Regions from separate parts of the Achromobacter sp. JCM 18799 genome, predicted to be linked through region 3. Evidence: predicted binding sites of a transcription regulator. Region 3 holds the regulator's gene; each other region holds the start of a gene.
What was found. Region 3 encodes HrcA, which represses chaperone genes, less so after heat shock. Its sites were predicted from a motif close to TTAGCACTCNNNNNNNNNGAGTGCTAA; they were not measured.

Region 1 (10,306 bases), 1.4 Mb from region 3:
AATGCCGCCATCGCGGTGCCGGGCTTGCCCTTCAGCACGGTGTTGATCTGTTCGGCCTTCGGGCCCAGAACAACCTTGTCTCCGTCGAGCGGGGGGAAACTGCCCGGGATGCCCTTGCCGTTGGCCTGGTGACAGGCAACGCAATTCGCCGCGAAAACCTTTTCGCCGCGGGCAACCAGTTCGGCTTCCGTCCACTCTTTATTGGGATCGTCGGCGTTTGCCGCCATCTTCTTCTTTTGGTCTTCAACCCACTTATCGTAGTCGGCTTGCGCCATGACTTCCACGACGATGGGCATGAATGCGTGATCCTTGCCGCACAGTTCCGCGCACTGGCCACGGTAGATACCAGGCTTGTCGGCGTTGAACCAGGTGTCGCGCAGGAAGCCGGGTATGGCGTCCTGCTTGACGCCGAAGTCCGGAATCATCCACGAGTGGATGACGTCGGCCGCGGTCAGCACGATGCGGATCTTCTTGTTCACCGGGACGACCAGATGGTTGTCCACTTCCATCAGGTAGAACTCGCCCTTGGGTTCGCGGTTCTCGATCTGAGCGCGCGGGGTCGAGAGCGTGGAAAGGAACTTGATGCCGGTGGCCGAGCCGTCGAGGTACTCGTAGCCCCACTTCCATTGGTAGCCGGTGACCTTCACGGTGAGGTCGGCGCTGGAAGTGTCTTTCATCGCAACCACCGTCTTGGTGGCGGGCAGCGCCATGGCGATGACGATGATGAACGGAATGACGGTCCAGGCGACTTCCACGCCCAGATGCTCATGGAAGGTCGCGGCTTTATGACCACGGGATTTTCGATGCGCCCAGATGGAGTAGAACATCACTCCGAAGACGCCGATGAAGATCACGATACAGATCGTGAGCAGCATCCAATGCAACCACATGATGTCGCGCGAGATTGCCGTCACGCCTTCATGCAGATTGAGCTGATTGACCTTCGGGCCGCCGGGCATATCTTGCACCTGAGCACCTGCCACGCTGCCAATCAGCATCGCACAAGCCCCCAGTATCCCTCTCCACTTCTTCATGCTTACCTCGAAACACGGCGCGAAGGTCCGTTCGCTAGTGGCGGAAGTCACCGGAACCGGGCAACGCGCAATTATTAGATGGTAGGGCGTGACGGGGAGATAGAGCGGCCCCTGTCGTTCCCACTCGAAATCACAAAGAAACTGGCGGATTATAGCGGACGCGCAAATAGATGTAAGTTAGTGCCCTTGAATTCGTCAGGCCCGCCCCCATCTCCGCGCGCCCCTTGACCGCGCGCGATAAACAGGGTGGCATAAAATCGTCGGCAACATCATCACCACGGTTCCACGATGCCCAAGCAGTTGTCCGACTTGTACGCCGACCTGCGCGCCCGCGCGCAAGAGCCCGCCCCGGAAGGCGCGCGCGCTTTATATATAGCGGGGCGTCGCTGCGGCTGGGCCACGCATGCGGCGTGCGACGCATTGCGCGATGCGCCCGGCATCGCAACGGACGGCGCAAGCCTGCGCATCGGCGCGGACCTGCAGCCCGGCGCAGACCTGAACGGCGTGCTCGAACAGGCCGCGCAACTGTTGCGCCAAGCCAACTGCCTACGTGGCTGGCGCGACGAATTGCTGGATGTTCTGGACGGCGACGAGCCGCTGGGCGTGATCGAACGCGCGGCGGTGCGGCCGCTGGGCCTGCTCACCAAGGCCGTGCATCTGAACGCATGGACGCCGGATGGCCGCCTGTGGGTCGCGCGGCGCGCGCTCAGCAAATCGACCGATCCCGGTATGTGGGACACCTTGGTCGGCGGCCTGGCCGGCAGCCGCGAAGACCTGGAACTGGCGCTGGTGCGCGAATGCGGCGAAGAGGCGGGCCTGGACGCGCCCGACCTGACGCGGCGCTCGCCCCTGCGCACCATCCTGCGCATCCACCGCCGACTGCCCGAGGGCTATCAGGTCGAGGATGTCCTGACCAGCACCTGCGTGCTGGCAGCCGATGCCCGTCCTGCCAACCGGGACGGCGAGGTGATGGAGATCGCCACCATCGACGCGACCACGGCCGTGCGCCAGGTTGCGGAAGGCGAATTCACGCTGGAAGCGGCGTTGGTGATCATCGAAGACATCATGCAACGCCGCGCGGCCGGCGAAATCCCGGCCTGAGCCTCGCGGCCCGCGGCTGCGCGGGCAGCCACGACTCCTGAATCAACGCGGAACGATGCCCGGCTCGCCCAGCGCCGGGGTATCGGTGACGTTGCCGGCGAGATTCCCTGGCAGGCCGCTTGCAGGCGGCGCATCCGCCCCCGCGGCTTCGCGCGCCGCTTGGGTATCGGTGCCCGACGCAGCGCCCGCCGCTTCCGCGGCCTCGGCGGCCTGGGCCGGGCTCGGCGCCGAGGCCGGCGCGGGGACCGGGGCGGGCGCGGCATTGGCCTGCGAAAACTGCTTCCACACCTCGATTGCGCGCAGGCGTTGCTTGGCCACGACCTGGATACGTTCACGCAGATGCTCGTCGCGCGCCAGCAGGGCGTGGAAATCGCGCGAGGACAGCATCAGCAGCTTGCTGTAACCCAGCGACGTCACCTCCGGCATCAGCTGCTGTTCGCCCAGCAGGCCGAGTTCGCCGAAGAATTCACCGCTGCCCAGCTCGATCATGGTGTTGTCCGGCAGATGCACGGCCACGGCGCCCGAGGCCACGAAACACATTTCTTCGCCATGGCGGCCCTTGTTCAGCACGCGCTGGTCTGGCAGCGCCAGGCGCGGCTTGAGCAGCTTGCTGATGGCCCGCAGGGAATCGGCGGACAGGCCTTCGAACAGCGGCACGCGCTTGATCAGGTCCGCCGCGCTCATTTCGATGTCCAGCGGCGGGTGCTTGTCGATGTGGGCCCAGCGGCTCTTCAACTGCGCCATCAGGTCGGCGTAGACCTCGCCGCTGATCAGGAACTGCTCAAGCATGTCGCGGTAGCGGATACGCTCCATTTCGCGGGCCACGCGGCCCAGGTAGCTTTCCTGCAACCACTGGGCATAAGACGGATATTGCAGGTTGAGGGCCTGCATGGCGTTTTCGATCAGGTCCAGGCGGCGCTGATGCAGGGACACGATGCGCTGCGTGGCGTCCTCGCCCAGCAGGGGCGTGATCTGTTCGCGCGCGAAGGCGATCAGGCGCTGCGCGACCGACCGCTTGCTCATCAGGTTGGCGAAGCGCTGGCCCAGTTCACGCGCCAGCCAGCCCTGGAAGCCGAACAGATAATGCAGCCGCAAGGCCAGCCGGAAACCGGTGGAATAGCGCACGTCGGCAACGATGGCGCGCTCAAAACCCGGAATGCCGCCCAGCCGGATCGCGTCCTCCAGCCGTTCGGCCCGCGCCAGCAGCGTTTCGGCCATGCGCCAGTCCACGATCTGCGCCTTCAGGATGTCGAAGAACATTTCCTCTTCGCGCTGGGCCACGATGGCCAGCCCCACCGCCACGCGCTGCTCGTCCGTCATCTGGCTGACCTGGCCGTCATGCACGCTGGTCAGGCTGGCGTCGAACACGGCGCGAATGCGGTCGCGGACCTCGGTGCCGATATGCTCGGTCTTGGCGACCTCTTCGGTCTTGCCCTGCAGGTCTTCCAGCGCCACGGCCAGCGCCTGGTTGCGGATGGTGCGCTCCACCGGCGACAACTGGTTAAGGCCCAGCATGCGAATCAGCGGCCGCAGGCTGATGCCGTTGATGAACAAGGTCAGCAGCACATAGCTGGTGGTGGCCACCGCGATGAACTGGCGCGCCTCTTCGGCCACCCCGGTCTGCTCCGTCACGGCCAGCGCCAGCGCCAGCGACACCGCGCCGCGCAGGCCGCCCCACAGCATGACAACCTTGTAGGGCCTGCTGACCTTGGTCCCCAGCCGAGTCAGGCCCAGCAGCGGCAACAGGCCGAAGACGACGATGGCGCGCGCAACCAGCGTCGCCACGAACACCACGGCAACCAGCGCCAGTTCCTGCCAGTCGGCGGCCGCCATCAGCTTGGGGATCAGCATGGCCGCGAACAGGAAGATCAGCGAGTTGGCCCAGAAGCCGAACTGCTCCCAGGCGCTGGACAGGTATTCGAAGGTGGTCGGCGACATGCGCGTGCGGCCGGTGGATCCCACCACCAGGCCCGCGATCACGGTGGCGACCACGCCCGACACGTTCAGGTAGTGCTCGGAAATGAAGAAGGACAGATACGCCAGCGTCAGGGTCAGCGTGATTTCCGCGGTGGGAAAGCCGCGCAGCCAGGCGAACAGGAAGCAGGCCAGCCGGCCCATGGCGAAGCCCGCCAGGCCGCCGCCGATGAAGTGCACGATGAAGTCGTTGAAGATGCCGCTGGCGGTGAGTTCGCCATGGCCGCCCAGCACCGCCAACAGCACGGAGTACAGGGCAATGGAGGCCGCGTCGTTGAACAGGCTTTCGCCTTCGACCAGAGTGGTCAGGCGCTTGGGCGCGCCCACTTCGCGGAAGATGCCCACCACCGCCACGGGGTCGGTGGTGGCGACGATGGCGCCCAGCAGCAGGCAGACCACCAAGCCGTAGGGCGAAATGGCGTCCAGCGTGACGCCGACCACCACGGTACAGACCACCACGGCCACGATGGCCATCATGAGGATGGGTCCGATATCGTCCATCAAGCGCCGCACGTTCATGGACAGCGCGGTCTCGAACAAGAGCACCGGCAGGAACACCATCAGGAAGGTTTCGGACGAAATCTCGAAGCGTTCCAGCGAATCCAGGAAGTCGCCGATCCAGCTGGGCGCCCAGCCGTGGACGTGCACGATGATGCCCAGCAGACAGCCGACGATGGCCAGCAGCACCGAATAGGGCAGCTTGAGGCGGCCGGCCAGGGGCGGCATGAAGCAGACCAGCGTCAACAGACCCGCCAGGCCGAATACGAGAAAACCTACATCCATGTTCTGTGGGTGGAGCTTGTGTGAAGTTCCACAAGAATAGCGGCTTTTTCCTCCCGGACCGGAGCAGGAACTACCAGGAATCGTGGAGAATGCACGTTTCGTTACCCCAATGCGGACAAGCGATACGCGTCGCGCCGTGTTTTTTGGGTAATGTGGAATCGCACAAACTTTGCAGGAGCGGCACTTGGCCCGGATTCATTCCCTGACCCGGCGCGACGACGCGCCCGCCATGCTGGTCCAGCTGACCGACAGCCATCTGTTCGGCGAACCTGAAACCTCGATGCTGGGCGTCAACACGGACGCCAGCCTGCGCGCGGTGCTGCGCCAGATCGAGGCGGACGGCAAGCATCCCGAGCTGCTGCTGGCGACCGGCGACATGTCCCAGGACGGCGAGGCCGCGGCCTATCGCCGGCTGGCGCGCGTCCTGTCCGAGGCGCCGGCGCTGGCGCAGGCCTGCATTCGCTGTCTGCCCGGCAACCATGATCTGCCGGCCGTGATGCGCCAGGAACTGCCGCAATGGTCGGTCCCGGTGACGGACGTGGGCGCCTGGCGCGTGGTCACGCTGGACACCACCGTGCCCGGTTCCAACGCCGGCCATCTGCCCGCGAGCCAGCTCGACCTGCTGGAGGCCGCGCTGGCCGAGGCTCCGGGCCGCCACACGCTGGTCGCCATGCATCACAACCCCATGCAGATCGACAGCCATTGGCACGATTCGATGATGATCGACAACCCGCAGGCCCTGTTCAAGCTGCTGGCGCGCTGGCCGCAGGTCCGCGTGCTGCTGTGGGGCCATGTGCACCATGAGTTCGACCGCCGTCGCCACAACCTGCGCCTGCTGGCCACGCCGTCGACCTGCTTCCAGTTCAGCATCCGCGACGGCAAGCACGTGGTGGACAACATGGCGCCCGGCTACCGCTGGATCAAGCTGTACCAGGACGGTTCGATGGCGACCGGCGTACGGCGCGTGCAGGACGCGCTGTGGCATGGCGCCATGACGGCCTCCGACAACGCCCAGGCGGCCTAGACAAGCCGCGCTTCTTGCTCCGGCTGCGCACGGCGTTGGCCGCTTGAGTCCGGTGCAGGCGCGAACCGGACGCGCATAAAAAACGGGGCACCAGGTATACATGGTGCCCCGCAAGCATCCGTCTCATAGGGGAGGGGAAAGAGGAGAAGCCGAGACGGATGACAAGACTGCTAACCGAAGTTCGCGGTCTACATGAAGTTAGGCGGTGCGATCCTCATTAAGTTTCTCGCGCCGCGCAAAATTTCCGCCCGAATTTGTATCAATATATTCATGCGCGGCCGCGGCGCGCCGGAAAAGCAAAAGGGCCGCTGATCGCGGCCCTTCGCATGGTTCGACAAGCGCCTCAAGAGGCCAGGTTGCCGCGCATCTTCTTCAGGGCGGCCGCTTCGATCTGGCGGATGCGCTCGGCCGAAACGCCGAACTCCTGCGCCAGTTCGTGCAGCGTGGCGCCGCCGTCGTCCTGCAGCCAGCGGGCCTCGACGATGCGGCGCGAACGCGGATCCAGCGCTTGCAGCGCGTCGGTCAGGCCGGCGCTTTGCAGCTGGTCGCGGGCGGCGCGTTCCAGCACCCGGGTGGGTTCCTGGCGGCCCTCGTCGGACAGGTAGGCGATGGGCGCGTAGCTGTCATCGTCATCGTCCTGGTTTTCCAGCGACATGTCGCGGCCGGACAGGCGCACTTCCATTTCGCTCACGTCTTCGCGGCGCACGTTCAGTTCGCGCGCGATGTGGTCGACCTGTTCCGGATCCAGCGTCTGGCCGTCGGGGCGCATGCTGCGCAGGTTGAAGAACAGCTTGCGCTGGGCCTTGGTGGTCGCGACCTTCACCAGCCGCCAGTTGCGGATGATGTACTCGTGGATTTCGGCCTTGATCCAGTGCACGGCGAACGACACCAGGCGCACGCCGCGCTCGGGGTCGAAGCGCTTGACGGCCTTCATCAGACCCACGTTGCCTTCCTGGATGAGGTCGGCATGCGGCAATCCATAGCCCAGGTACTGACGCGCCACCGACACCACCAGGCGCAGGTGCGACAGAATCAGTTCACGCGCGGCGCCCAGGTCTTCCTGGTCGCGCAGGCGGCGGCCTAGCTCGGTTTCACGTTCCGCGGACAAGACCGGCAGGCGGTTGACCGAGGAGATATAAGCGTCGATCGTGCCAAGTGCGCCCGGATTGGCAATGGCCAACGCCAGGGCGTTGCCGGTAGCGGCCAACGAGGTACTGGGTTGCTTCATAGCGGGGGTCTCCGGATGGCGAAGGGATAACGACATGGATTCGATGTTAGCACTCTAGTATTGGGAGTGCTAATTCGACTATTGCGGCGCGTCAAAGTTTCATTCGTCGCATTGCGTCCCCGTTTATTTTTTCGGGGTGGTTTGCCGCCATGGGACAAACGAGCGCTGCCGGCGGATGGCCAGCCCCTGAATCCGGACGCGGTTGCGGCTTGCCCTACCAGCCCAGCCGCTTCAAGCCCTCGGCCGTAGCTTCGCCGTCGGGCCGCACGAACAGCGCCCCGCGCGGATCCATCAACACCTGGTAGCGGGCGCCATCGAACAGCGGCATATACGCAGCGCTGCCAAATTGGACATCGACGAACGGGAACCAGTTCGGGAAATTCTTCTTCAGCGATGCCAGATCCGGCGCCGGCCAGTCGTCCAGCGCGTGGACCGAGCGCGTGGCCGAGGCTTCCCGCGCCGCATCGCTATAGCGGCCGGACAGGCGCTCCAGCCGGTACAGCGGCGGCACGCCGGCCATCAGCGCCGGCAGGCGCCAGCGCACGACCCGCGCATCGATCTGCCACTGATCCCCGTAGAGGACGTACTGCTTGGTGCCGGTGCCAGGCGCGCTGGCGCTGAGCTGGAACTGGCCGTCGGCCACCTGCCGAACTTCAATATGCGCCACCGGCTCATCGGTCGTCAGGCGGAAGAATTGCACCAGCGAAAGGGCCAGCAGGCCCGATACGCATCCCAGCAGCACCAGCATCAGGCCGAACAGGCGGCGCACCGGCCGGAACTGGAACATCCTGCGGCCGCGCTCGTCTCGCGGGCCGCCGCGGCCCAGCAGCATGACGATGCCCGGCAACAGGACGACGACGGCGCCCAGCAGTATCCAGACGAAGGGAGCGATTCCGTTGATCAAATCAGGCGTTCCTATTGAGCACAGACCGCAGGCGGCGCGCCGGGGCGCGCAAGCAGCCTGCCGCGGCAGGCCCGCCAGTATAGAAGCGCGCCCTCAGGGCGCCGGTTTTCCAAGCCGCTCGACGTGAAACCGGATGTGATCCTCGATGAACGTCGAGATGAAGTAGTAGCCATGGTCGTAGCCCGGATGGCGCCGCAGGTCCAGCGGCTGGCCAGCGGCGGCGCAGGCTGCCTCGAATACCTCGGGATACAACTGTTCGGCCAGGAATTGATCCGATTCGCCTTGATCGATCAGGATGCCAGCGGGAAACGGGTTGGTGGCGCCGCGCATCAGCGCGGATGCGTCGTACGCGGCCCAATCCTCGGTCCTGTCGCCCAGGTAGGCGCCGAACGCCTTCTTGCCCCAGGGGCACTGGCTGGGCGCGGCGATGGGCGCAAACGCCGACACCGAGCGGAACTTGCCGGGGTTGCGCAGCGCCAGCACCAGCGCGCCGTGGCCGCCCATGGAATGGCCGAAGATGCCGGTGCGCGACGCGTCGCCGGGCAGGGCCTCGCCCGTGACGATGCCGTGCAGTTCCTGCGTCACGTAGCTGTACATGCGGTAGCGTTCGCGCCAGGCGGGGGTGGTGGCGTCCACGTAGAAGCCCGCGCCGGTGCCCAGGTCCCAGCTTTCGTCCTCGCCGGCCACGTTGGCGCCGCGCGGGCTGGTGTCCGGGGCGACCAGCATGACGCCAAGCTCGGCGGCCAGGCGCTGGGCGCCCGCCTTGATCATGAAGGTCTCTTCCGTGCAGGTCAGGCCCGCCAGGTAGAAGAGCACCGGAACCGGGCCTTGCTCGGCCTGCGGCGGCAGGTAGACGGAGAAGCGCATGGGCAGGCCGATCTCCGCGGACTCGTGGCGGTAATAGCGCTGCCAGCCGCCGAAGCAGCGATGCTGCGAAATGAGTTCCAGGGCGACTGCCATTGCTTTCCTCCGGTCGGAATGATGGGAAAGAACGTCTCGCGGATTAGGGGATATCCACGGTACGACGTTCCGTCGCCGAATGTTAACCTGGGCTTTATGGGGTACGAACGACAGAAAAAAAGCGATTTCCTGCCCTGACCATGATCACGGGACTTGACCAGCGCCCACCGTGGCACTATTTATATACCGTGAGCGAAGACAACCCGTTCTTCCAAATACGCAAGTCCTGACACTATGGCCCGTCTGCCCCGTCTGTACGCCCCTGGGCTGCCCCAACTGGTGCAGGCCAACTTCATCCAGCCGCTGGCGGCGCCGTCGCAGCCCGCGCCGGCCGACATATTGAACCAACTGGCCACGTGGCTGGGCGAATCCGCCCAACGCCACCGAGTCTCGGTTCACGGCTGGCTGCTTGCCAACGACCGCATCCTGCTGCTGGCCACGCCCGCGGACGAGGAAGGCCTGCCGCGCCTGATGCAGACGCTGGGCCGCAACCTTGCGGCGCGCCTGCGCGGCGGCCGGGTCTTCGCCGGCCGCTACCGCTCTGCCTTGCTGGAACCGGGCGCCTGGGTGCTGCCGTCGCTGGTCTGGCTCGAAACCTACCCGGTGCGCAGCGGCGCCTCGCAGGATCCCGATTCCTGGCCCTGGTCGTCCGCTTCCAGCCATACCGGCAACACCACCGCTGCGCCCGCGCAATGGCAGTCGGACCACGCAGACTACTGGGCCTGTGGCAATACCCCGTTCGACCGCCAGGCCAATTACCGCAAGCGCTTGCAGGACGGCCTGTCGCGCGAGGAAACGCAGCGCATCGACCAGGCTGTCTCCGGACAATGGGCGCTGGGCGGTCCCGCCTTCATCGCCAGCCTGGCCCATACCGCCAGCCGCCGGGTCGCACCTGGCCAGCGCGGACGTCCGCGCAAGAAGCCGGCGGCGGCGTCTACCGACGCGGAACCGAGTTCCTCGCCGCCCACCACGACGCCCACGTCGACATCCTCCTGATTACGGACCCGCCTGAACGGCGGGTTCTTTCATTGTGGCGTACCACTACGGCGCAGACCGCCGTGCGCATTGGCGTTTCCGCAACGCCGACGCTAGCCGCAGCTATCAAAACCCCCCTAATAAATGGGGACATATAACAAGAAAAACGGCGCTTTGTCGCATGAGCGAGCACCTTACTGGTGCATACCCTCCTGGCGAGGTCCATTTGGCGCGGCTCTTGATGCGTCACCGAATTAACTATCAATGACAGTCCATATTAAAAATAGGGGACATACCCTATTTATTCCTATTGCACCCTACTC
Region 2 (10,306 bases), 2.4 Mb from region 3:
ACAACCGCCAGAACAATCGGCCCACGGTTGAACACCACCAGCATGAAGCTGCCCGCCGCCAGGGCGAAGGCCAACGGCACCGACAACTGGTGCCATCGGGTATAGACCGAGACCTGAATCCCGTCGTTGCTAGTCATGTTTGAGCCAATTGCATGTCGACTTCTCCGTGAATGACGCACGTGTCACGATCAGAGTGTAATCATGCGCCTGTGCGGAACCTGACGCGACATTGCCTCCAAGCGCCAAGAGGCCGCAGTGGCTCAGATCAGGATTCGCAGATCCAGTCCGCAGGCCGGTCATCCGCCGCGAAGCGTACGGCCGGCCAATAGCCATCCATGAACCAGGTCGCGTCGCGCGGCGCCAGGTGCAGCACGTAGCCCCCGTCGGCCGCGACGATCAGGTCGGATGGCGTGAAGTGTTCCAGGAACGTCGCAGGGGGATCTTCGGGGTCGCCGCTGTCGCGTCCCGCCTGCCAGAGGAATTGCAACGCGGCGTCGCGGTGCGTCGCCAGGGCTTGAGCGATCGAGCGGGCCCGCGCCAGCAGCGGCGCCGCCGCCTGCGGATCGGCTGCCAGCATCACCACGCGCAGCCGGCCTCCGTCGGCGGTCGCGCAGTCCAGCCAAGTCTCCTGGGCCGGCAGGTTGTCGTGGGTATAGGGCTGCATGGAAGGTCCGCCTATCGGCGCTGTCGCGCCTCGGCGCGACGCCGGCCGACGTGCATGATCGCCATGCCCGAGATCGCAAGAGCGGCGCCGATGAACAGATTCGCGGGCGTGGCTTCACCCAGCCAAAGGCTGGAGAACAGCACGCCGAACACGGGCACCAGCGTGATGTAACCCGAGGCCGCGCCGGCGCCCAGCGCCTTCACGCCTTCGAAGTACCAGGCGTAGGCGATCGCGGTCGCCCCGAACGCCAAAGCCAGCAGGCTGCCCCAGGCGCTGGCCGGCGCCTGTCCCAGCTTCTGCCAGGCCGGCACGCCTTCCACGATCAGGCTGGTGAGCAGCAGCATCAGCGCGCCGATCACGGTGGTCACCGTGGTGGTGGTCAGGGCGTCCACGCCTTTGAGCACCAGCCGGCCGATCAGGGTGTAGGCCACCCAGCAAGCCACGCAACCGAGCAGCAGCAGTTCGCCGATGCCTACGCCGGAGCCGGCAGCGGCTTGTGAAACCCCGCCGCCGATGGCGATGTACGCACCGATGGCCGACAGGACCATGCCGGCCAGGATGGCGGGGTTGAGATGTTCGCGGAACAGGATCGCCGCCAGCAACAGCGTCGCGCCGGGGTTCAGCGTCACCACGATCGCGGCCTTGCCGGCCGGCACCAGCTGCAGGCTCAACATGAAGAAGCTGGAGTAGCCAAAGACGCCCGCCAACGCGGCGGCGGCCAGGCCGAGCCATTGGTTGCGCGTCAGGGACTTCAGGCCGCGCAGCGCCGAGGCGCGATGCATCCACAGGACCAAGACCACGCTGGCAAACAGGAACCGCAGGCTGGCCGCGGCCAGTGGCGCCATGGACTGGGCGACGACCTTGCCCCAGGACCACGACGCGCCCCAGAGCGCTGCCATGCCGAGCAGGCGCAGGTGCGTGGCCATCAATGTATTTTTCATTTGTGCTTTGAATGTGAGCCGCGGCGGCCGCACGAAGCGACGGAGCAACCGCAACGCATCGAGGTTGGCCATCCCTGACGGCCGTCTATGCGCTGCGGGATTTTAGCTGGCAGCGGCGGCCGCGCAGGGCGAGATGCATCCGTCGAGCCGCTTTTGGCCCGCAATGGGCGGAATTCCGCCACGCCCCACCTGTATCAAGGGTGCCCATCCGTGCGTTTCTGCTTGACACGCCTGATTCCGAGGTCAAGTCCGGCCGAGGGGCGTCGGCGCCCCGAACAGCGAGGAGTCCATGGAGAGCAGAGTAAGAATACGTCGTGATCGCTGCAATCATGCAGAGATCGCTAGGGCAGTTTTTGATTTCCCCCGACGGGCTTCGTGGTTTCTTCCCCAACATCCCCCCGGGGGGGATATGATCCATGCATGAACAGACCCGATCCTCATCATCATCACGACGCCGTGGCCAAACGCCTCAAGCGGGCCGAAGGGCATTTGCGCAGCATTCTGTCGATGATGGAAGAACACCGTCCCTGCCTTGAGTTGGCTCAACAGCTGTACGCGGTCGAGCGTGCCATTTCCCAAGCCAAGAAGATCCTCATTCAGGACCATATCGACCACTGCCTGCAGGATGCGGTGGGAGAGCTGAACGAGGACAGGCAGCGCACGATCGACGAATTCAAAGAAATCACCAAGTATCTCTAAGCGCGCTATCCATGTTGTCTTTTTCCGATCTGATCGCCCAGGGCGCGTCGCACGCCTGGCTGTTTATTCCCAGCGCCATTCTGCTGGGCGCTCTGCACGGGCTGGAGCCCGGCCATTCCAAGACGATGATGGCGGCATTCATCGTCGCGATCCGGGGATCGGTGTGGCAGGCGGTGCTGCTGGGCATCACCGCGACCATTTCGCACACCTTTATCGTGTGGGGGATCGGTCTGGGAGGAATGTATCTCTGGCGCGGGGTCGACGCGGAAGAGCTGGAGCCTTATTTTCAACTGGCGTCCGGGGTCATCATCGTGCTGATCGCGGCCTGGATGTTCTGGCGGACCTGGCGCGATCAGCATGGCGCGGGCCACGCCCATCATCACCATGACCATGATCACAGCCACGGACATGAGGCTCATTCCCATGGCGCGGAGCGGCGCGAGATCGATACCGGACACGGTCTGGTCGCGCTGGAGGTGTTCGAGGACGGCGTTGCGCCGCGCTGGAGACTCACCAGCCTGCGGGGCGGGAATTGGCAAGCGCAGGACGTTTCCGTGACGACAGAGAGGGTCGACGGTGCGCGCCAGGCGTTCCGTTTCGCGCAGAAGGACGGCTATCTGGAGTCGGTTGAAGACATTCCCGAACCGCACGAGTTCATGGCCCGCCTCACCCTGGGTCACGGCGGGCATGTCCACAGCTATGACATCGCGTTCATGGAGCCGGATGAGCACCGGCATGACCACCTCCACGAAGAGCTGCGAGGCCTGGAGGTCGCAGGCGAGGGATACCAGGATGCACACCAGCTCGCGCATGCCAATGACATCCGCCGGCGCTTCACGAACCGGAACGTGACCAACTGGCAGATCGCCCTGTTTGGTCTGACCGGCGGACTGATCCCCTGCCCGGCGGCGATCACCGTGCTCTTGTTGTGCCTGCAGCTAAAGGAGTTCACACTGGGTGCCGTGCTGGTGCTGTGCTTCTCGATCGGACTGGCCGTCACGCTGGTGACGGTTGGAGCCGTCGCGGCGCTGAGCGTGCGCCAGGTCAACAAGCGCGCGCCATGGTTCAGCGCTGTGGCCCGGCGTGCTCCTTATCTCTCCAGCCTGCTGATCATCGCCGTGGGCATCTATGTGGGAATGAACGGATGGCTGGGCCTCCCCGCCAGATGACGCGCCGGCCGGGAGCCGCGGAGCAGTACCCGAAGGGCAACGCGCAGCGTGCGTCCGGCGCCAGGGTGAAACGCCATGAGATCGAAGACGAATACACAAGACGCGTCGGACGGTACGGGCGGCAGGAAACGGACGCCTTGGCGGGAGATCCCGCCCGGGGTGTGGGCGCTGGGGTGCGTCAGTCTGCTGATGGATATCTCCTCGGAGATGATTCACGCGCTGCTGCCGGCCTATCTCGTCACCGTGCTGGGCACCTCCGTGCTGACGGTCGGCGTGCTCGAGGGGATCGCCGAGGCGACGGCGTCCGTTACCAAGATCTTTTCCGGGGCGCTTAGCGACTGGCTCGGCAAGCGCAAGCTCCTGGCAGCGATCGGCTACGGGCTGGCGGCCTTGACCAAGCCGGTCTTCCCTCTGGCTTCGTCCGTTGAATGGCTGTTCGCGGCGCGCTTCATCGACCGGGTCGGCAAGGGTATCCGAGGCGCGCCGCGCGACGCGCTCGTCGCCGACCTGTCTCCCCCCCGCTTGCGCGGCGCCAGCTTCGGCCTGCGGCAGTCGCTGGATACCGTCGGCGCCTTCCTGGGACCGCTGCTGGCCATCGGTCTCATGTGGCTGACAGCGGACCACTTCCAAGCCGTGTTCTGGGTTGCCGTTGTGCCGGCCTTCCTGTCGGTGGCGCTGATCGTAGTCGGGGTGAGCGAGCCTGAACGCTCCCCGGCGCTCCGGCAGGTGCGAATGCCGCTACACCCCGACGAGCTGCGCCGCCTGGGCGCGGGCTTCTGGTATGTGGTCGCCGTGGCGGCGGTGTTCACGCTCGCGCGCTTCAGCGAAGCCTTTCTCATCCTGCGGGCGCAATCGGCCGGGGTATCGCTGACACTGGTCCCGCTGGTACTGGTGATCATGAGCCTTGTGTACTCAGTCTCAGCCTATCCGGTGGGAATCCTGTCCGATCACATGAACCGGCCCGCGGTACTCGCCATCGGCCTGGCTGTGCTGGTGCTGGCAGATCTGGTCCTGGCCTGGTCGAGCGGCATCGCCGGGGTCGCTGCCGGCGTCGCGCTCTGGGGCTTGCACATGGGCTTCACCCAGGGCCTGCTGACGACACTGGTCGCCGATGTCGCGCCGCCAGAGCTGCGCGGCACCGCGTTCGGCGTCTTCAACCTGATCACAGGCGTTACCGTGCTCGTGGCGAGCGTCCTTGCAGGAGCGCTGTGGGACATGGGCGGTCCGCAAGCCACGTTCCTGGCCGGCGCGGGTTTCGCCTTGCTGGCGCTGGCTGGCTTGTGGGGGTTACGCGGCCGGCTGGGTGAAAAACCTCGGCATGGCGGTGGATGAACATCCATCCATGTACAAGCTTGGCGAAGCGCGAAGCGATGGTCCTAATGCCGGGTCCTTCGCGCCCGTCAAAGACTCCTCAGGAAATCGACGAGCGCCTTGTTGACTGCCTCGGGGGCTTCCTGTTGCAGCCAATGCCCCGCACCGGGAATGACTTCAGCAGCGCGCAGCTGGGGAACGAGGGCCGGCATGGCCGCGATGATCTGGTCCATGCCGGGAATCGCCAGGCCAGTATCCCTTTCCCCTACGAGATAAAGCGCAGGCACATCCACCGTCTTTCCCTCGAAGGCCCCCTGCAGCGCCCAATTGCGGTCCAGATTCCGGTAATAGTTGAGGCCGCCACGAAACCCGCTGGCGGTGTAGCTTTGGACAAAGGCAGCCAGATCCGACGGAGTTAGCCAGGCCGGCAACGTCTGGGGGACCGGCAGCGAATCGAGCAGGCCACGGCCAGCGGCTACCATGCCAAACGGATTGGGCGTAGCGGGGTCGTCACGCGGCCCGGCGTCGCCCGATGCCGCGAAGTAGATGGCGCGAAGGGTTGCGCTGATGTCGCGCTCGAACTCCTCTTCAGCAATTCCCGGCTCGTTGAAGTAATGCGTGTAAAACGCGGCGGACTCGGTCTTGGGGAAGAGGCGGCTGGGCGCAGCCGGCGCTCTGCGCATCATGGGAACGCCCAGGGCGACGACGGCCCGGAAGCGGTCCGGACGCAGTTGGGCTGCCTGCCATGCAATGCTGGCCCCCCAATCGCTCCCCACGATCACCGCGTCATCGGCCCCCTCGCTTTCGATAAGCGCGACAAGATCGCCAATGACATCCAAGGTCGTGAACGCCGCCACATCCGCCGGGCTGTCGCTGGCGCCATAACCGCGCAAATCCGGGGCCACGGCGCGGAATCCCGCCCGGGCCAGGACAGGAAGCTGGTGGCGCCAGGCATAAGCGGTCTCCGGGAAACCGTGGCACAGCAAGACGAAGGGGCCTACGCCCTGGGCCGTGACATTGAGCGTGATGCCGTTGACGGTCACAGCGCGTGTTTCAAGGTCGGTCATCGGGGAAGCTCTCAGGAAGTATCCAGTGCAGCTATAATAGCGTAACACTTGTAGTTACGGTAAATCGATCCCATGGCCAATGACACCCGTCTTGCCCGCCTGCTGCACGTCTTGATCCACATGCATTTGCGCGGCGGCACGACCACTTCTGGAACGCTGGCCCAGATGCTGCATACGAATGAGGTGGTGGTGCGCCGATCCATGGCGGCGCTGCGCACCGCCGGCATGGTGACCTCCACGGGCGGGCGCAACGGCGGCTGGGTACTGGCCAAGGGACTGGAAACCATCACCGCGCGCGACGTCCATGAAGCCATCGCCCACGGCACGGTCTTTGCCATCGGGCCAGCCGACGACAATCCTGCTTGCCCCGTCGAACGGGCAGCGAACCAGTTGGTGGCGGATTCCCTGCGCGCAGGCGAGCATGCCTTGCTGCAACGCCTGGGCGCGGTATCGCTTGCCGAGCTCGCCGCGGAGATTGCGGCGCGCGAGGAAGGATGACGCGGAGCTTTTATCGTTGTTCCAGCTACTGTTCCTTCAGCCCCAACGACTTCATCAGCGGCGCGAACAATTTCTTTTCGTCCTGCACGCGCGCGGTATAGTCGGCCACGCTCAGCGGTAGCGCCTCGGCGCCCGCATCGAGAAAGCGCGCCTGGATCTCCGGCCGCGCAAGCACCTTGTTGATTTCGGCGTTCATGCGATCGACCACATCATCGCGGGTGCCTGCGGCGGCATACATGCCGAACAGGCTGTCCGCGAAAACGCCGTCGATGCCGACCTCGGAAAAGGTTCGTATGTCGGGCGCCACGGCGGCGCGTTGCCGGCTCGCCACCGCCAGTACCTTCAGCTTGCCCGCTTGCACCATGGGAAAGACCGTGGCGGGTCCAAACGCGAAGTCGATCTGACCCGCTGCCAGGTCTTGTATCGCTGGCGCCACGCCGCGATACGGCGCATGGGTGGCCTGCATGCCAGTGGCCTGCTTGAGCAGCTCGCCAGCCAGATGCGGCGTCGTGCCGTTTCCTGCCGAACCGTAATTGAGAGGATCGGGCCGCTTGCGCGCGTATGCCACGAACTCTTCGAGCGTATCGACGCCAAGCGAGGACCGGACAAACAGGAACAACTGGCTGTTGGCCAGCAAGGCAACCGGCCGCAGGTCCCGCTGCGGATCGAACGGCATGCTGGCGAACATCAGCGGGTTGACCGATTCGGTCGTCGATGGATTGAGCAGGAAGGTATGGTTGTCTCCACCGTTGCGCACCACCTCGGCTCCCGCCACGTTGCCGCCCGCACCGCCCCGATTCTCCACGATAACGGTCTGCTTCAAGGCCTCGGCCAGGTGCGGCTGCACTGTGCGCGCCAGCACGTCGACCAGCCCTCCGGGCGCCAGCCCCACGACCAAGCGCACGGGCTTGACGGGCCAGGCCTGAGACGGTGTTTGCGCATGGCTGCCCGTCGCCCAGCCAGTCAACGCCAGCATCATCATGGCCAGACAACGTCTACGCAACAGCATGCGATTCTCCTTTTGGGGGCTCACCCCGCGATCCCGCGCCCGGTGCGTCATGCCGCACCACTGTGAACCGCCTCGATGCCTCATGCAGCGGCGGCCCTATATCTGCCGCTCATTCTTCACAAAAGTTTAAGCATAAAGAATTCCGGATAACCCTAATTTGCCGGCGACAAGCGCGGCTCGTGGGCCCGGCTTTAGTCCGAAAAAAAAAACGGGATGACTCCAATTCGAGCCTCCCGTTCATATTGCAAGGTCTGTCGTCAAGCGGATTGGCAGCGCGGGCCGCGCCCAAGAAACAGCGGCTTCCCAAGCTTCAGGCGAAGGTTCGATTCCCTCCTTTACCCGCTCCAATCCCTCTCTTGATTACGCCACCTCCCACAACGCCGCTGTCAGCCCCAGCAACAGCAGGATCGCCGACGCGATGAACCATCGCACGGTTTTGCGGTATTCATTCTCGGCTTCATCCTCCAAACGCAAGGCGCGGTAAAGAGCTATTACCTGCAGCAGGCTGGCGAGCAACAAGCACACGCCCGGCAGCACGGACAGCGCGCTCCAATCGCCCGGCGCGTCGAAGCCCCAGTAGCGCAGGAAACCCAGCGAAAAGCCCAGCAATACCGTGATGGCCGTAATCAATCCAGCCCGAAAGCCCTGAGGCAGGTCGCGTGGCCTGTGGCTGCGGGTCCGTACCAAGTCGTCGTCCGGCGCTTCCGGTGTCGTCATTGAGATACTCCGCACTGAGTACGCTACGGCCCGCCCGCTACCGGTTCATGTGGGAGGGAAACTGACCTCCTGCCGTCACGCGGGGCCAGGTTGAATTGATTATGGCTGATATCGCAGCGCACTGGGATGGCCGAAGTCGGCAAGCTCAATGAACCTGACACCTTGCGCCTTCGCTACCCGCAAATATGTAACAGCCCCGCCCTCCCCCCTTGAACCCTAGAACATCATCCCTATAATTAGCACTCGACACCGGTGAGTGCTAACAAGCGTTCCCGGGCCTAACCGATCATTTCCTTCTCTTTTTTGCAACAGGAGTTCCTCATGGCCTTGCGTCCCCTGGGCGATCGCGTGATCGTCAAACGCCTCGAAAACGAGCGCAAGACTGCATCGGGCATCGTTATCCCCGACAGCGCCGCTGAAAAGCCCGATCAGGGTGAAGTCGTGGCCGTCGGCCCCGGCAAGAAGACCGAAGACGGCAAGATCCTGCCGGTCGACCTGAAGGCTGGCGACAAGGTGCTGTTCGGCAAGTACGCCGGCCAGTCCGTGAAGGTTGACGGCGAAGAGCTGCTCGTCATCCGCGAGGACGAAATCCTCGCCGTGGTCCAGTAAACCCCGCCTCAAACGAATTTTCGAAGGAAGCTAAGAAATGGCTGCCAAGCAAGTACTGTTCGGTGACGACGCCCGCGTGCGCATCGTCCGCGGCGTGAATGTTCTCGCCAATGCTGTCAAGACCACCCTGGGCCCCAAGGGTCGCAACGTCGTGCTGGAGCGCTCGTTCGGCGCCCCGACCGTGACCAAGGACGGCGTGTCCGTCGCCAAGGAAATCGAACTGAAGGACAAGTTCGAGAACATCGGCGCCCAGCTGGTCAAGGACGTTGCCTCCAAGACCTCCGACAACGCCGGTGACGGCACCACCACCGCCACCGTGCTGGCCCAGGCCATCGTCATGGAAGGCCTGAAGTACGTTGCCGCCGGTTTCAACCCGATCGACCTGAAGCGCGGCATCGACAAGGCTGTCGCCGCCGCCGTCGCCGAACTGAAGAAGCAATCCAAGCCGGTCACGACCAGCAAGGAAATCGCCCAGGTCGGCTCGATCTCCGCCAACAGCGACACCTCCATCGGCCAGATCATCGCTGACGCGATGGACAAGGTGGGCAAGGAAGGCGTCATCACCGTCGAAGACGGCAAGTCGCTGGAAAACGAGCTGGACGTCGTCGAAGGCATGCAATTCGACCGCGGCTACCTGTCGCCCTACTTCATCAACAACCCGGACAAGCAAGTTGCCGCTCTGGAAGATCCGTTTGTCCTGATTTTCGACAAGAAGATCAGCAACATCCGCGACCTGCTGCCCGTGCTGGAACAAGTTGCCAAGTCGAGCCGTCCGCTGCTGATCATCGCTGAAGACGTCGAAGGCGAAGCCCTGGCCACCCTGGTTGTGAACAACATCCGCGGCATCCTGAAGACGACCGCCGTCAAGGCTCCTGGCTTCGGCGACCGCCGCAAGGCCATGCTGGAAGACATCGCCATCCTGACGGGCGGCACGGTGATCTCCGAAGAAACCGGCATGTCGCTGGAAAAGGCCGGCCTGGCTGAACTGGGCCAAGCCAAGCGCATCGAAGTGGGCAAGGAAAACACGACCATCATCGACGGCGCTGGCGACAGCAAGTCGATCGAAGCTCGCGTCAAGCAAATCCGCGTCCAGATCGAAGAAGCCACGTCCGACTACGACCGTGAAAAGCTGCAAGAACGCGTGGCCAAGCTGGCCGGCGGCGTTGCCGTGATTCGCGTTGGCGCTGCCACCGAAGTCGAAATGAAGGAAAAGAAGGCTCGCGTCGAAGACGCCCTGCACGCCACCCGCGCTGCAGTGGAAGAAGGCGTTGTGGCTGGCGGCGGCGTTGCTCTGCTGCGCGCCAAGCAAGCCATCGCTGACCTGAAGGGCGACACGCCTGACCAGAACGCCGGCATCAAGCTGATCCTGCGTGCTGTGGAAGAGCCGCTGCGCACCATCGTCACCAACGCCGGCGAAGAAGCCAGCGTGGTCGTCAACACCGTGCTGAACGGCAAGGGCAACTACGGCTACAACGCCGCGACCGGCGAGTACACCGACCTGGTCGAGCAAGGCGTGCTGGATCCCACCAAGGTGACCCGCACCGCCCTGCAGAACGCCGCTTCCGTCGCCAGCCTGCTGCTGACCGCCGAAGCTGCCGTGGTCGAACTGGCCGAAGACAAGC
Region 3 (10,306 bases):
CCTGCGATCCAGGCCGGATCGTCGTTGATCGCCGGAATGTAGCGGAAACGCTTGCCGCCGGCCTCGATAAAGGCGTCGCGGCATTCCAGACTGATCTCTTCCAGGGTTTCCAGACAGTCTGCCACAAAACCCGGGCACACCACATCGACCTCGGTCACGCCGGCGGCGGCCAGCGCCTTCAGGGTGGGTTCGGTATAGGGTTCCAGCCAGCGGGCGGTGCCGAAACGGCTCTGGAAGGTCACTTCTATCTGTTCGCGCGGCAGCGACAGACGCTGGCCCAGCAGGCGCGCCGTTTCCATGCAATCGCGGTAGTACGGATCGCCCAGTTCGATCGAATAGCGCGGCAGGCCGTGAAAGCTCATGACCAGCTTCTGCGGTTTGCCGTGCTCCTGCCAGTAGCGCTCGATGCGGCCAGCCAGCGCGTCCAGATAGGCCGGCTCTTCATGGAAACGCTTGATGAAGCGCAGCTCGGGCTGGTCGCGCAGGCGGCCTGCGTGGCGGGTGACCGCATCGACGACCGTGGCGGTGGTGCTGGCGGCGTACTGCGGATAGAGCGGCACGGTGAGTATGCGTTCACAGCCCTGCCGGCGCAGCCGAGAAATGGCGTCGGGGATCGAGGGGTTGCCGTAGCGCATGCCCAGCTCCACCACGGCGTCGATTCCAGCCTCGGCCAGGGCTGCGCGCACGCCATCGGCCTGGCGCTGGCTGTACACCATCAGGGGCGAGCCTTCCTTCATCCAGACGCCGGCGTAGCGCGGCTCCAGCTTCTTGGGCCGCATCGTCAGCACGAGGCAATGCAGGATGGGCTTCCACAGATAGCGCGGGATCTCGATCACGCGCGGGTCGGACAGGAACTCGCCAAGGTATTTGCGTATGTCCTGCTTACCCGGGGTGTCCGGGGTGCCCAGGTTCACCAGCAGCACGCCGACCTTGGCCGGCCCGCGCGGCGCGGGGTCTTCGTTGAAGGGGTCCTCCTGCTCGGGTTCCGGCAGATAGCGCTCAGGCCACAGGTACTTGAACAGGCGAAGAAACACAAACACTCCCCTTCCTCCGCAAGGAGGACGTAGCTTCGGATGGACCTACTGGTTGTGGCTGAGGGCGTTGGACAGCAAGCGCGCCGTGATATCCACGATGGGAATGACGCGTTCGTAGGCCATGCGCGTGGGACCGATCACGCCCAGGGTACCCACGACCTTGCCGTCCACGCCGTAAGGCGCGGTGATGACCGAGACCTCTTCCATCGGCACCAGCTGCGAATCGCCGCCGATGTAGATCTGCACGCCCTGGGCCCGGGTGGACACGTCCAGGAGCTGCAGCAGGTCGGTTTTTTTCTCGAACAGCGAAAACATCTTGCGCAGGCGGTCCATGTCGGAGGCGATGTCGGTCACGTCCAGCAGCTTGCGCTCTCCGGAGATGACCATGGCGTCGCCGTCTTCAGCGGCTTCCGCGCTGGCTTCGACCGCGGCCTGCATCAGGCGCGAGATATCCTCGCGCAATTGCGCCAGTTCGGTCGACAGGGTTTGCCGCACGACATTGAAAGACTTGCCGGCGAAATGCATGTTGAAGAAATTGCCGGCTTCCAGCAGTTCCGCTTCGGCATAGTCGCGCTGCACGAAAAGAATTCGGTTCTGGACATCGCCGTCGGGCGTGACGATGATGAGCAGCACGCGCTTGTCGGACAGGCGAATGAATTCGATCTGGCGGAAAACCTGGGCGCGCTTGGGCGTGAGCACCACGCCCGCGAACTGGGTCAGGTTGGACAGCAGGGCCGCTGCGGCGTTGACGGCGCGCGTGGGTTCGGCGGCCGCCAGCATCTCGCCCATGTTGTGCGGTTCGAGCTGGTAGGACTGCACCGCCAGCAACGAATCGACGAACATGCGGTATCCCCGCGGCGTGGGCACGCGGCCGGCGGAGGTGTGCGGGCTGTGGATCAGTCCCAGTTCTTCGAGATCCGCCATCACATTGCGGATCGTGGCCGGGGACAAGTCGAATACTTTCGATAGCGTCCGCGAGCCGACTGGCTGCCCATCGGCGATATAGCGTTCGATCAACGCTTTCAGTAGTGCGCGTGCGCGGTCATCCATAACAAGTATTTTAGGGAATCTTTTTCAATTGAGGCGATTTTTGTCCCGCAAGCACATATGCGGCCCCATATAATCGGCTAAACCGCCCATTCCGGGCAGGTTTCGGCTTCTGGTCCGGCCTTTTTTGATACGCAAGCAGCCATGCATTTTCCTACCGTAGCCCTGATCGGCAGATACCAGGACACCGGCCTGGACACACCGCTGAGAGCACTCGCCCACGCGCTGACGCAAGCGGGCCGGCAGGTGCTCATCGATGCGGACACGGCGCGCAACACCGGGCTGACCGAATACCCCGTCGCCACGCTCGAGGAAATCGGCAAGACCGCGTCGCTGGCCGTCGTCATGGGCGGCGACGGCACCGTGCTGGGCGCCAGCCGCCACCTCGCTCCTTATGGCATGCCGCTGGTTGGCATCAACCACGGACGCCTGGGCTTCATCACCGACATCGCGTTGCAGGACGCGCACGGCGCCCTGGCGCGCGTGCTCGAAGGCAGCTTCCAGATCGAGGAACGCATGCTGCTCGAAGGCAGCGTGTGGCGCGGCGACCAGAAGATGTACTCCGCGTCCGCGCTGAACGACGTGGTGCTGAACCGCGCGGGACGCGGCGGCATGATCGAAGTGCGGGTCGAGCTGGACGGCGCGTTCATGTACACGCAGCGCGCCGACGGCCTGATCATCGCCACCCCCACGGGCTCCACCGCGTACGCGCTGTCGGCCAACGGCCCCATCCTGCATCCGGGCATGAACGCCATGGTGCTGGTGCCCGTGGCGCCGCAGACGCTGTCCAACCGCCCCATCGTCATTCCCGACAGCGGCGTGCTGAACATGACGCTCACGGCCATGGGCCGCGTGGAAGTCGGCGCCAGCGTGCATTTCGACATGCAGACCTGGTCCGACCTGCAGCCGGGCGACCGCATCGTCGTACAGCGCGCGCCCTATACCATCCGCTTCGTGCATCCCGAAGGCTACAGTTTCTTCTCCACCCTGCGCCGCAAGCTGCACTGGAACCTGATGCCCGAAGCCTCCGACAACGTAGAGTAGTAAGCGCCCCGACATGCTGCGCACCCTGCATATCCGCGACTTCGTCATCGTCGAACAGACCGAGATCCATTTCGGCCCCGGCTTCACCGTCTTTTCCGGCGAGACCGGCGCGGGCAAATCCATCCTGGTGGACGCGCTGGCGCTCGCGCTGGGCGAACGCGGCGACGCCAGCATGCTGCGCGAGGGCGCGCCGCGCGCCGACATCACCGCGGTCTTCGATACCCCCAAGGGCCTGATCGCCTGGCTGCAAGAACGCGAGATCGACGCCGACACGGAACTGTCCTTGCGCCGCGTCATCGATGCCCAGGGCCGCAGCCGCGCCTACATCAACGGCACGCCCGCGACCGTGGCGCAATTGCGCGAACTGGGCGACAGCCTGGTCGATATCCACGGCCAGCACGCGCACCAGAGCCTGATGCGCGCCGACGCCCAGCGCGATCTGCTGGACGCCCACGGCGGCCACGGCGAATTGCGCACCGCGGTCGGCCAGGCCTGGAAGCAATGGCGCGCGCTGGCGCGCCAGCTGGAATCCGCCGAAAAGGACGCCGCAAGCCTGGCTACCGAACGCGACCGCCTGCAATGGCAGGTCGACGAGCTCGACCAGCTGAATCTCGGTCCCGACGAATGGGATGCGCTGCAGTCCGAGCACACGCGCCTGTCGCACGCGCAATCCCTGCTGGACGGCGCCAACCAGATCCTCGAAGGGCTGGACGGCGAAGGCGATTCCGCGCACCACCGGCTCACCTCGGCCAACCACCGCATCCAGCAGATGCTGCGCCACGATCCCGGCCTGCAAGGCGTCTACGACGAACTGGAATCGGCCCGCATCGCGATCAGCGAGGCCGTCTCCGACCTGAACAACTACGTCAGCCGCGTCGATCTCGATCCGCAGCGGCTGGTGGCGGTCGAGGCGCGCCTGGGCCTGGTATTCGAAACCGCTCGCAAATTCCGCGTCGAGCCCGACGCGCTTTGCGAGCTGCGCGACACGCTGCACGCCCAGCTTGCGGCGCTGCAGGCCGCAGGCGACATCGACGCCCTGCGCGCCCAGGCGCAGGCCGCACAGGCGCAATACGACGCCGCGGCGGCCAAGCTGACGACCGCACGCCGCAAGATCGCCAAGGACCTGGGCAAGCAGGTCACGCGGGCCATGCAGACGCTGGCCATGCAGGGCGGCAAGTTCGAACCCACACTGGCCGAATCGGCGCCCTCCGCGCATGGCAACGAACAGGTCGAATTCCTGGTGGCCGGCCATGCCGGCACCACGCCGCGGCCGCTGGCCAAGGTGGCCTCGGGCGGCGAACTGTCGCGGATTTCGCTGGCGCTGTCCGTCATCGCCAGCCGCGCCGCGCGCGTGCCCACACTGATCTTCGACGAAGTCGACAGCGGCGTGGGCGGTGCGGTGGCCGAGGCCGTCGGCAAGCTGCTGCGCGAACTCGGCGAACGCCATCAGGTGCTGTGCGTGACCCACCTGCCCCAGGTCGCGGCCTGCGCCAACAACCAGTTCCTGGTCAGCAAGGCGGAATCGCGCGGCGCCACCCGCTCCAGCATCGAAGAACTGGACGCGCCCTCCCGCGTGGAGGAAATCGCGCGCATGCTGGGCGGAATCAAGCTCACCGCGACCACCCGCGAACACGCCCGCGAGATGCTGGAAGGTTTCGGGCAGAACTGAAGCGCTGGCCGGCCTTGTTACGGCGGGGCACAGAAAAAAGGGCCGATTCGCGCCATAAAAAAATCCCCTTCATATCGAAGGGGATTTGGATCTTACGGACCCGCCGCGAGCGTAGCCGCGGGTCGTATGCAGGGCCGGGTCAGCGGCCCTTCATGCAGCTGCCGCAAATGCCGTACAACACCATGGCGTGGCTTTCCAGCGCGAAGGCGTTGTCCTTGGCAATCTTTTGCTGGCGCTTCTCGATCTCGGGGTCCGAAAACTCGACCACCTTGCCGCAATTCGTGCAAATCAGGTGATCATGGTGATCGCCGTCGTTGAGCTCGAACACCGCCTTGCCGCTGTCGAACTGGCTGCGGGCAAGGATGCCGGCCTGTTCGAACTGGGTCAGGACGCGGTAGACGGTTGCCAGCCCGATTTCGACGTTTTCGCCGATCAGGGCGCGATAGACGTCTTCGGCGCTCAGGTGCCGTTGGTCCGATTTCCGGAAAATATCAAGAATTTTCAGGCGGGGAAACGTCGCCTTCAAACCCATGTTCTTCAGTTCGCTTTGGTCGCTCATGGTGTAATCGCTCTCCGTCCGCGTTGGCATGGGCAGGATAGGTTCACCGCGAGCCGGCTCACCGAAATCATGCCGCCACGCGGAACTATCCTTATGAAACCTTTATGATAACGGTTTTGTCTGCTTCCAAATAATAGGGGCGCGTAGTGTCCATGATTGCACGAATTCCCTCCCGCTCGCTGAAGACCGGCCTGGCAGTGGCCGCTCTGGCCGTCGCCCTGGCTGGATGCTCGGGGGACAAGTGGGGCTTCCCCTACAAGGCCGGCGTCCAGCAAGGAAACTGGATCACCCAGGAACAGGTCGCCCTGCTGCAGCCTGGCATGACGCGCGAACAGGTGCGCTTCGCCCTCGGCAGCCCGACGCTGACCAGCGTGCTGCACGCCAACCGCTGGGACTACCCCTACTACTACAAGCCTGGCTACGGCGACGCCCAGGAACGCAAATTCACCGTCTGGTTCGAAAACGACCGGCTGACCCGCTGGGAAGGCGACAAGCAGCCTGAGCTGCAGCCTTACCAGATCAATACGCCCGACGCCGTCGCCGACGAAAAGGCAGACAAGCGCCTCATCGAAGACGAAACCCGCCAGAAGGAAGAGGAAGACCAGCGCAAGCGCGACTCCGCCGCCCCGGTCAGCCCCCTCAACCAGTACCCTGGCCAGCCCGGCAACGCCCCCGAGCCGCTCAAGTAACACCAAGGACTATCTATGCGTATCGCAATTGCCGGCGCCAGCGGCCGTATGGGCCAAATGCTGATCGAAGCCGTCCTGAACGCCTCCGGCCTGCAGCTTGCCGTGGCGCTGGACCGCCAGGGCTCGGCGGCGCTGGGCCAGGACGCCGGCGCGCCGCTGGGCAAGCAGACGGGCGTGGCCATCACCGATGACCTCGACGCTCTGGCCCTGGCCGACTGCCTGATCGACTTCACCCGTCCGGAAGGCACGCTCGAACACCTGCAGGCCTGCGTCAAGCACGGCGTGAACGCCGTCATCGGCACCACCGGTTTCGACGACAACGGCCGCGCCGCGATCGAAGTCGCCGCCCAGAAGATCGGCATCGTCTTCGCGCCCAACATGAGCGTGGGCGTGAACGCCACGCTCAAGCTGCTGGACATGGCCGCGCGCATCCTGAACTCCGGCTACGACGTCGAAGTCTTCGAAGCGCACCACCGCAACAAGGTCGACGCGCCTTCGGGCACCGCGCTGAAAATGGGCGAAACCATCGCTTCGGCCTGGAACGTGGCCCTGCCGGACGTCGCCACCTGGAGCCGCCATGGCGATACCGGCGTGCGCAAGCCCGGCACCATCGGCTTCTCCGTGCTGCGCGGCGGCGACATCGTCGGCGACCATACCGTGTCCTTCTGCGGCACCGGCGAACGCATCGAGATCACGCACCGCTCGGCCAGCCGCGCCACCTACGCGGAAGGCGCCCTGCGCGCCGCCCGTTTCCTGGAAGGCAAGCACAACGGCCTGTACGACATGCAATCGGTGCTGGGCCTCTGAAGCCCTCGCCTGCAAGAAAAAGGACCCTGCGGGGTCCTTTTTCTTGCCTGGCCCAAACGGCCTCACACCACCACGGGTTCCGGTTCAAGCCGCACGCCGTAGCGCTCGGACACCGCCGCCTGGATGGCATGCGCCAAGCCCATGATGTCGGCTGCCGTGGCCCCGCCGCGGTTGACCAGCACCAGGGCCTGGCGCTCATGCACGCCTGCGGCCCCCAGCGAGCGGCCCTTCCAGCCGCATTGGTCTATCAGCCAGCCGGCTGCGAGCTTGTAGCCGCCATCGGGCTGGGCGTACGACACCAGGCCGGGAAAACGCTCCAGCAGCCCGTCCCGCACTTGCGCCGACACGATGGGGTTCTTGAAAAAGCTGCCTGCGTTGCCCGTCACCGCCGGATCGGGCAGCTTGGCGCGGCGGATCTCACACACCGCGTCGAAGATGTCTCGGGCGGCTGGCTGCCCCGCCGCCAGCCGCGCGTGGCGCTGCAGGTCGGGGTAACCCAGCACCGGCCGCCACGGCCGGGGCAAGGCGAAACGCACGCTCACGATGACCCACCGTCCGGGCTCGTCGTGCTTGAACACGCTGTCGCGATAGGAAAAGCGGCAATCGGCCGCGCTCATTTCGACCTGGCGGCCTGCGCGCACGTCCCAGGCGGTCAGGCTGTGGAAGCGTTCCTGCAGTTCGACGCCGTAGGCGCCGATATTCTGCACCGGCGCCGCGCCCACCGTACCCGGGATCAACGCCAGGTTTTCCAGCCCGTCCCAGCCCTGGTTCACGCAGGTTTCGACAAAGCCGTGCCAGGTCTCACCGCCCGCCGCCTCGATCAGCCAGGCATCCGGCCGGGCTTCCAGCAGGCGCACGCCCTTGAACGCGACGCGCGCCACCAGTCCCGGCACCTGGCTCGGCAACACCAGATTGCTGCCCCCGCCCAGCACCAGCAGGGAGGACGCCTCGTGCGCCAGCTGCGACAGCGCCGGCAGCTGCGCCGCATCCTCCAGGGTCACAAAGGCCCCGGCCCGCGACGCCAGGCCCAGCGTATTCAACCGGGTGAGATCCTGGCTGACGGGAGACAAGTCGGGGGACGGAAGGACTTTGGCGGAAGAATTTGACATGGGTGCTGCGGATTGCTATAGTTTCTGTCTTCGCTCATATTACTTGATTGAGTGCTTGCCCTGAATTTCAGGCTTTGTTCGAAAACTGCTTGCAGTGAACAAATCCAAATAAGTCCAGGCCAAGACAAGCTCAAAAAAATCATGTAGAATGCGCGCCTTCTGATCGATAACCAAGTTGATCAGAGTGAATAAGAAAACAGGTTCTGGCTGTTCAAGTGCAGAACCCATGCGGGAGTAGCTCAGTTGGTAGAGCGCAACCTTGCCAAGGTTGAGGTCGCGAGTTCGAGACTCGTCTCCCGCTCCAAATTTTGATTTCCAGATCTTTTCTGGAAATCCTTGAGAAAGGGCCCTCCGGGCCCTTTTTTCATTTCTGCTCGAAAATCGGGCATTTCTCCACGCTGCCTGCGGCCATATCGCCCCGCCCCTCTCCGGCACGAATCCCCTAGCCGCCACGCACGCGGCCTATGACATACACGCCCCTTGGCCTGCGCCATTCATCCTGGACGCCAGGACAATTTTCGTGGATTCGAGGAAGTCCACGCCCTGCCCGGCTTGCGTACCATTCATTACGTCCTAGGACAAAGAAAGCGGCGCGGTGGCAGAGTGGTCATGCGGCAGATTGCAAATCTCCTGAGGTTGGTTCGATTCCAGCCCGCGCCTCCAAGACCAGCCTGGCATGTCGGCCCATAGGGTACGGGTGCCGGGACGCAGCCGCCCTGGCGGCACGCCAAGGAGATCGCCTTGATTCAAGTCACCCTGTTCCACGACGGCTGCAATCTCTGCCTGGGCATAGACCGCAGCATGGCGGCGGTTTTCGCGACGCCGCTGCATCGCTATGCATCATTCGACCTGGCGCGGCACCCCGAGTCCGCCGTCCAGGCCAAGGCGCTCGGCATCACCCGCCTGCCGTCCCTCGTCATCGATGGCCGCGTGCTGCGCCTGGAGGATCACTCCCCCATCGAGCACTACGCCTGACCCCCGCGTGGCCGGATCCGGGCCCGCTGCGACGCACCCGCTCTTGAAGGCCGCTGCCCCGTTGAACCATGCAAGGAGCCCATCATGAGCAAACTCACCACCGCATTCGGCGCCCCCGTTCCGGACGACGACAACACCATGACCGCCGGCCGGCGTGGACCGGCGCTGTTGCAGGACGTCTGGTTCCTGGAAAAGATGGCTCACTTCGACCGCGAAGTAATCCCCGAGCGGCGCATGCACGCCAAGGGCGCCGGCGCCTTCGGCACGTTCACCGTCACCCATGACATCACGCGCTACACCAAGGCCAGGATCTTCAGCCAGGTAGGCAAGCGGACCGAGATGTTCGCCCGCTTCTCCACCGTGGCGGGCGAACGCGGCGCAGCCGACGCCGAACGCGACATCCGCGGCTTCGCGCTCAAGTTCTATACCGAGGAAGGCAACTGGGACCTGGTCGGCAACAACACGCCGGTCTTCTTCGTGCGCGACCCGTTGAAGTTCTCCGACCTGAACCGGGCCGTCAAGCGCGATCCCCGCACCGGCATGCGCAGCCCGCAGAACAACTGGGACTACTGGACCCTGCTGCCCGAGACCCTGCATCAGGTGACGCTCATCATGGGCGACCGCGGCATTCCGAAGAGTTACCGCCACATGCATGGCTTCGGCAGCCATACCTATAGCTTCATCAACGCCGCCCGCGAGCGGTTCTGGGTCAAGTTCACCTTCAAGACCCAGCAGGGCATCCAGAACCTGACGGACGCCGAGGCCGGTCAGGTCATCGCCGCAGACCGCGAGAGCAACCAGCGCGACCTGTACGAAGCGATCGAACGCGGCGAGTTCCCGCGCTGGACCCTGTACGTGCAGATCATGCCCGAGGCCGAGGCCCATACCTACCCGCTCAATCCCTTCGATCTGACCAAGGTCTGGCCGCACCGGGATTATCCGTTGATCGAGGTCGGTGTCCTGGAGCTCAATCGAAACCCAGAGAATTTCTTCGCCGAGGTCGAGCAGGCCGCCTTCAGCCCCGCGGTAATCGTGCCCGGCATCGGCTTCTCGCCCGACAAGATGCTGCAGGGCCGCCTGTTCTCGTATGGGGACACGCAGCGCTATCGCCTGGGCGTGAACTATCCGCAGATACCGGTGAACGCGCCGCGCTGCCCGTTTCACAGCTATCACCGCGACGGGGCCGTGCGCGTGGATGGCAACGGCGGCAGCACGCCCGCGTATACGCCCAACAGCCATGGCGCGCTGCAGGCGCAGCCGGACTACTCCGAACCGCCGCTGGACCTTAATGGCGCCGCGGCCCGCTGGGACCACAGGGAAGATGCCGACTACTACTCCCAGCCCGGCAACCTGTTCCGCTTGATGGCGGCAGA

Region 1: rpoH (RNA polymerase sigma factor RpoH) is a predicted target of HrcA. The motif match lies at 7,191-7,217, and genes of this name have one in related genera.
Region 2: groES (co-chaperone GroES) is a predicted target of HrcA. The motif match lies at 8,312-8,338, and genes of this name have one in related genera.

What each region holds. Positions count from the first base shown of each region.
Region 1 is NZ_AP043866.1:4,552,865-4,563,170, forward strand. It holds gene coxB (cytochrome c oxidase subunit II) at 1-1,034, opposite strand, end outside; gene ACZ5YA_RS21425 (NUDIX hydrolase) at 1,323-2,135, shown strand; gene ACZ5YA_RS21430 (cation:proton antiporter) at 2,178-4,892, opposite strand; gene cpdA (3',5'-cyclic-AMP phosphodiesterase) at 5,077-5,916, shown strand; gene rpoH (RNA polymerase sigma factor RpoH) at 6,260-7,144, opposite strand; gene ACZ5YA_RS21445 (hypothetical protein) at 7,359-8,048, opposite strand; gene fghA (S-formylglutathione hydrolase) at 8,142-9,008, opposite strand; gene ACZ5YA_RS21455 (hypothetical protein) at 9,243-10,004, shown strand.
Region 2 is NZ_AP043866.1:3,522,291-3,532,596, forward strand. It holds gene ACZ5YA_RS16625 (hypothetical protein) at 1-137, opposite strand, end outside; gene ACZ5YA_RS16630 (hypothetical protein) at 266-664, opposite strand; gene ACZ5YA_RS16635 (DMT family transporter) at 676-1,605, opposite strand; gene ACZ5YA_RS16640 (metal-sensing transcriptional repressor) at 2,026-2,304, shown strand; gene ACZ5YA_RS16645 (nickel/cobalt efflux transporter) at 2,316-3,473, shown strand; gene ACZ5YA_RS16650 (MFS transporter) at 3,663-4,805, shown strand; gene ACZ5YA_RS16655 (alpha/beta fold hydrolase) at 4,874-5,851, opposite strand; gene ACZ5YA_RS16660 (RrF2 family transcriptional regulator) at 5,924-6,349, shown strand; gene ACZ5YA_RS16665 (Bug family tripartite tricarboxylate transporter substrate binding protein) at 6,375-7,358, opposite strand; gene ACZ5YA_RS16670 (hypothetical protein) at 7,719-8,075, opposite strand; gene groES (co-chaperone GroES) at 8,397-8,684, shown strand; gene groL (chaperonin GroEL) at 8,722-10,306, shown strand, end outside.
Region 3 is NZ_AP043866.1:5,970,367-5,980,672, reverse strand. It holds gene hemH (ferrochelatase) at 1-1,034, opposite strand, end outside; gene hrcA (heat-inducible transcriptional repressor HrcA) at 1,080-2,084, opposite strand; gene ACZ5YA_RS28290 (NAD kinase) at 2,226-3,125, shown strand; gene recN (DNA repair protein RecN) at 3,139-4,794, shown strand; gene fur (ferric iron uptake transcriptional regulator) at 4,934-5,353, opposite strand; gene ACZ5YA_RS28275 (outer membrane protein assembly factor BamE) at 5,506-6,042, shown strand; gene dapB (4-hydroxy-tetrahydrodipicolinate reductase) at 6,058-6,849, shown strand; gene murB (UDP-N-acetylmuramate dehydrogenase) at 6,912-7,958, opposite strand; tRNA gene ACZ5YA_RS28260 (tRNA-Gly) at 8,187-8,262, shown strand; tRNA gene ACZ5YA_RS28255 (tRNA-Cys) at 8,548-8,621, shown strand; gene ACZ5YA_RS28250 (hypothetical protein) at 8,700-8,933, shown strand; gene ACZ5YA_RS28245 (catalase) at 9,018-10,306, shown strand, end outside.